Regions from separate parts of the Proteus penneri genome, predicted to be linked through region 1. Evidence: predicted binding sites of a transcription regulator. Region 1 holds the regulator's gene; the other holds the start of a gene.
What was found. The regulator PhoB, encoded in region 1, activates phosphate uptake and scavenging genes when phosphate is short. The targets are predictions, from matches to a motif close to CTGTCATAAAACTGNCNNAT.

Region 1 (3,207 bases):
CAAAAACATCATAAACGGTTAATTCTGTCAGTGTTTCTTTTTCATTTTGAGTGAGCACTTGGCGTTGTTTTCTCGATCTTCTTAATAAAACCACATCAAAAAGTGGGTCGTTAGTGAGCTCTTGAATTCGAGCTTGTATATCACTGAGATAATCTTGAGTTGAGACTTCGATATCCAACCAAATAGTGGTGTCTAATTCATCGTATTGTTTTTTTAGATCCTCAAGTTGTATCGCTATCTCTTTTAATGAACCACTTATAGTGCGTAGTAATTGAAACTCAGGAATAGGTAATAGTGTGAGGTTAGTTAATTTATCTTGTTCAAAATCGATAAGACAGACACTTTTTTGTTGCCCACTTTCATCAAAACTTAAAGGAATTGGAGAGCCACTGTAACGAATATGCCCTGATTTATTCACCACTTGAGGGCGATGAATATGGCCAAGAGCGATATAGTCAAATTCAGGGAATAGGGTTGCAGAAAAAGCTTCTAAAGTACCAATATAAATTTCTCGTACGGAATCGCTCACGCTTGCACCAATGGTTGTCAGGTGACCTGTCGCAATAATAGGGATTTTGGCGTTCAATTGTTCACGTAAATCGAGAGCTGCTTGATATTGAACTTGATAATAATCAGCAATCGCTTCTTTTAGCGCGTTTTGTTTTTCAGCACCGGATTGCCCACTTCGGCTCGTTATCATATCTCTAGGGCGTAGATAAGGGATCGCACAAAGTAATGCGCCTGGCATGTTATCTTTTTGACGAAGAATGATCGGGGCTTGTGGTGTTTCAGCATGAACATTGGCAATAACTGTCGTATTTAAACATGCCAATAGTGATTTTGATTCATTGAGTGTCGCGACAGAGTCGTGATTACCCCCTAGAATAACAAGCTGACATTGTGTATCTCGAATAGCAACAACAAAACGATTATACAGCTCTCTGGCATAACTTGGTGGGGAGCCTGTATCAAATATGTCACCAGCAACAATTAGAGCATCAACTTGATGAACTTTGATTTGTACTAATAACCAATCGAGAAATTGTTGATGTTCTTGTGCGCGGGTTTTAGTAAAAAAATATTGTCCTAAATGCCAGTCTGATGTGTGAATAATCCGCATTGCTATCCCTCTTTTTTATTTGATGAAGAGTATAGCGCACCTTGCTTTTTTAGTGAAAACTCAACAATAAGCCTTCTTTTCGAGTGATATTTCACCAAAAAATGGTTTATTTACCTTAACAACGGGGATCTATTTCAGTAATGTTAAGGTTAGTCATAAATCTGTCATAAAAGTGCATCATAATCATTTTGACCCTCTATACTCGTCATCCTTCAAGTTGCAGGGGTGTTGGCTACGCTCAGCTACCCGAATCATATACATGAGTATGCTCATCGGGATATCTTTGCTTGCCACCTACCTGCAACTCGAATGATTTAGAGTATATATATACATTACACAGGATAGAGTATGGCAAGGCGTATTCTTGTTGTTGAAGATGAAACCGCAATTCGAGAGATGATCTGTTTTGTTTTGGAACAAAATGGTTTTCAACCGATTGAAGCAGAAGACTATGATTCTGCATTGAGCTTTCTTATTGATCCTTACCCTGATCTGGTTTTATTAGATTGGATGATCCCCGGAGGATCTGGTTTGCAGATAATAAAACAGATGAAACGGGAAAGTAACACCCGCGATATTCCAATTATTATGCTAACGGCAAAAGGGGAAGAAGAAGATAAAGTCCAAGGCTTAGAAACGGGCGCTGATGATTATGTTATCAAACCCTTTTCACCTAAAGAGCTTGTCGCCCGTGTGAAGGCAATTTTACGGCGTTTATCCCCGATGTCTGCGGAAGATGTCATAGAATTCAATGGATTATCACTTGATCCAGTTTCTCATCGAGTAACGAGTCAAGACAAACCGATTGATATGGGGCCCACCGAATTTAAACTCCTGCACTTTTTTATGACACATCCCGAACGTGTATACAGTAGAGAACAACTGCTAAACTACGTTTGGGGAACGAATGTTTATGTCGAAGACCGTACTGTTGATGTGCATATTCGTCGTTTACGTAAGGCCATTGAAGAAGATGGTCATGACAGAATGATACAGACAGTACGTGGAACGGGATATCGTTTTTCAGCCCGTTTCTAAGTCAATATGGGAGTAATCGTCTGGTGTTAGAACGACTATCATGGAAAGCCCTCGTTTGGGGGCTATGTCTATTTTGTTTGCCTGCCTTTATATTATCGCTTTTTATCGGGCATCTTTCTTGGTTGCTGGTGGCATCACTTCTTAGCGCTTTGGTTTGGCATGCTTATAATTTGATGAAATTATCTAAATGGTTATGGCTCGATCGCTCAGTCTTACCCCCAGAAGGCAGAGGCGGGTGGGAGCCTATTTTTTATGGTATTCGACAGACCCAACAACGTAATCGTAAACGACGCAGAGAATTAGGCGACTTAATTAAACGTTTTAGAAGTGGGGCTGAAAGCTTACCTGATGCTGTTGTGATGATGACAAATGAAGGGAATATTTTTTGGTGTAATAGTCTTGCTCAACATTTATTAGGTTTTCGCTGGCCTGAAGATAATGGGCAAAATATTTTTAACTTATTACGTTATCCTGATTTTTTGCACTACTTTACTGCTGGTGATTTTAGTCGTCCCTTAACCATTTCATTAAATAGTGGTTCTATTGTTGAGTTCCGTGTGATGCCATATAGCGAAGATCAACGTTTGATGGTGGCTCGTGATGTGACAGAAAAAAATAAACTAGAAAACTCACGACGTGATTTTTTTGCGAATGTCAGTCATGAGTTAAGAACACCACTAACCGTTATTCAAGGCTATCTTGAAATGATGGAAGAAAATAGTGTAGCAAAACCCGCAGAGCATAAGGCGATAGTCACAATGCAAGAGCAAGCTAAACGTATGGATACGCTTGTTCAGCAACTTTTACAGCTTTCTCGTATCGAATCTGCTCCGCATATTGATTTAAACAAGATTGTTGATATTCCTGCCATTTTGGCGTTATTACAACAAGAAGCGAACTCATTAAGCCAAGGTCAGCATCAGATTGTTTTTGATGTTGATGATCAGTGGGCTGTTCGTGGTAATGAAGAGCAACTGCGTAGTGCGGTTTCTAACTTAGTGTATAACGCCATTAATCACACTGAAGAAGGAACAACAATCAAAGTTAAT
Region 2 (3,207 bases), 960 kb from region 1:
TAAGGCACGGCCTAATCCCAACATAACGCCACCGATAACACCGTTACGGGTATAAGGTAGAACGATATTCCAAATCACTTCCCATGTTGTACAACCAATACCGTAGGCTGATTCCTTCATCATGACAGGTGTCTGTTCAAACACATCACGCATCACAGAAGCGATATAAGGAATGATCATGATAGCGAGGATAACACCTGCAGCTAAGATACCAATACCAAAAGCAGGGCCTGAGAAAAGCTCACCCACAATAGGAATGGATGAAAGCACATTACCGACAGGCTCTTGGAAATAGGTGGCAAACAGTGGTGCGAAGACAAATAGCCCCCACATACCATAAACAATACTTGGGATAGCCGCGAGTAACTCAATCGCAATACCTAATGGACGTTTTAGCCAATTAGGCGCTAATTCAGTGAGGAAAAGGGCGATACCAAAACTGACAGGAACAGCAATAATCAGTGCGATGACTGAGGTCACAATGGTACCGTAGATTGGCACTAATGCACCAAATTCCTGTGCCGGTGGATCCCATTCTTTTGTCCATAAGAATGAAAGGCCAAACTGCTGAATACTTGGCCATGAGGCAAAAATCAGTGAAACAATGATACCTGTTAAAAGCAAAAGCGTAATCAACGCAGCTAGACGGACTAGTGCGCTGAAAATAACGTCCCCTCGTTTACTAGGGGCCTTTATTACCGTTGTGTGCTCGGCCATAAAGCCTCTTTTAATTTATTACCCCCTGTTTTACAGGGGGTGAACGTTAACTAATTTCTTAATGGTTGCCGTTTTATTAGTAAATCGGTTTACCATTACTGTCTTTAATACTTGTTTTCCACGCTGTGCGGATTTGTTCTACAACTTCGGTTGGTAAGACGGCATAATCAAGATTTTTCGCTTCCTGATTACCTTTCTCATAAGCCCAGTTGAAGAAATTCAGTACTTCTTTACCTTTCACAGCATCTTTTTGTGTTTGATGCACAAGGATAAAGGTGGTTGAAGTAATCGGCCATGCATTTTCACCTTTTTGGTTAGTCAGATCTTGTGCAAAGCTTTTGCTCCAATCGATTTTTCTTGCTGCCGCACTGAAACTGTCTGCTGTAGGCGCGATGACTTCGCCGTCAGCGGTGACTAATTTAGTATAAGCAAGATTGTTTTGTTTCGCGTAAGCATATTCAACATAACCAATTGAACCCGGTACACGTTGAACGAATGCAGCGATACCATCATTTCCTTTTCCACCTAAGCCTGTTGGCCATTTAACGGTAGAGCCAGCACCTACGCCATCTTTCCATGCACTATTTACTTTTGATAAGTAGCTAGTGAAAACGAAAGAGGTGCCTGAACCATCAGCACGACGAATAACCGCAATATTTTGGTCTGGTAATTTTAAGCCTGGATTGAGTTTAGCAATGGCTGGGTCGTTCCATTTTTGGATCTTGCCTAGATAGATATTACCGATAGTGTCGCCATCTAAGGTCAGTTCACCTGATTTGATACCAGGAATATTGACTGCCATAACAACGCCACCAATCACAGTAGGAAATTGGAATAAACCGTCAGCTTGTAATTTATCGTCTGCTAATGGCGCATCAGAAGCACCAAAATCAACGGTATTAGCAATGATTTGTTTAACACCACCAGAGGAGCCAATGCCTTGGTAGTTAATTTTGTTACCCGTTTCTTTCTGATAGGAATCTGCCCATTTAGCATAAACTGGGGCAGGGAACGTTGCGCCAGCACCAGTCAGCGAGGTCGTTGCCTGTGCAGAAAGAGCGGTCATTGAAAACGCAGCGGCAATGACACTAGTCAGGGTGGTACGCATCAGTTTCATAATCCCTCCTGTGGGATAGGTAGAATAATTTTCGACATCTATCAACTTCGGTTACGGTACGCACAGACAATAGGTCAGTTAGATGACAATTAAATGTCTTAATTGTGACAGTTTTATGACAAAGCATAAAAATGATGAAATATTTATAGGGGAGAAAGAAAAAAAGGAAGTGAGAAAGATAAAAAGAGATAGATTAAGATGTGCCTAATCGTCTTCGTCTTCTCGCTCTTTTAATGGAAAGTTAGCTCGAATTAATAATCCACCTTTAACACTATCATCAAGCTCAACATAACCACCGTGAGCATCCATGATACGGCGAATAATGGATAATCCTAAACCCGCCCCCGTTGAGCTACGCGCTTGTTCACCTTGAACAAAAGGCTGGAAAAGACGTTGTCTATCCTCTTGTGGAATACCAGGGCCATCATCTTCGACTTGAAACCATGCATATTCTTCATTTTTTCCACTTGAAACGCTTATCCAGCCATTGCCATAGCGGGTGGCATTGACAACCATATTGGCAAGTGCTCGTTTTACAGCGATAGGATTAGCTGTGATATTAATGGGTTCTGGATAAAGATGTTCTTCACTGATTTTTCCTGAATTAGATTCAGCTGAAATGACTTCTTGTAATAGATTATTCATATCACACAGTTCTAAAGATATCTCTTTACCCGTGCGCATATAGTCTAAAAATTGCCCAATAATAGCATCACAATCTTCGATATCTTTATTAATAGAGTCTGCGAGGTAACTATCTTCGGGACTCATCATTTCAGTTGCTAAACGAATACGAGTCAGTGGTGTACGCAAATCATGACTAACACCTGCCATAACAAGTGTTCTATCATTGTCTAATGAGCGAATTCCTGATGACATCTGGTTAAAGGCGCGAATGATTGAACGCATTTCTGAAGAGCCAGATTCAGGAATAGGAGGAGGAATGACGCCTTTTCCAATCCGGCGCGCAGCATACTCTACTTCATTGAGTGGGCGATTTTGAAAACGACTATAAAGCCAGAAAAAAGCGACAACGATAATAATAAAAATAATCGCTTGTCGATAAACAGGCAGTAAGAAGTTTTGCCCTAATTCAGTTAGTGGTACACGGATCCAAAGAGAAGGGGAAATATGTGTATTGACCCATAAAACAGGATATTCCAGCGTATTCTCGATCCAAATTTCAGTTTTCCCCTCAAGATATTCAGTCATCTGTTCACTTAATTCATCGTCTATTTTTGCCCAATAGAGCCCTTCCTTAAGTGCAGCTTCTTTATCAAAGAAAGAAATGCCTAATTCGTTATAGATTTTATTGCGTAAAGCCGGGGATATTTTTAGCGGAGTGCCGTCAACTAGGATCAGTTCTTCAGGTA

Region 2: the regulator PhoB is predicted to act here: its motif matches at 1,937-1,956, upstream of pstS (phosphate ABC transporter substrate-binding protein PstS).

The regions. Positions count from the first base shown of each region.
Region 1 covers NZ_CP059690.1:248,202-251,408, forward strand. The annotation lists gene sbcD (exonuclease subunit SbcD) at 1-1,120, opposite strand, end outside; gene phoB (phosphate regulon transcriptional regulator PhoB) at 1,469-2,158, shown strand; gene phoR (phosphate regulon sensor histidine kinase PhoR) at 2,182-3,207, shown strand, end outside.
Region 2 covers NZ_CP059690.1:3,271,428-3,274,634, reverse strand. The annotation lists gene pstC (phosphate ABC transporter permease PstC) at 1-717, opposite strand, end outside; gene pstS (phosphate ABC transporter substrate-binding protein PstS) at 794-1,834, opposite strand; gene envZ (two-component system sensor histidine kinase EnvZ) at 2,039-3,207, opposite strand, start outside.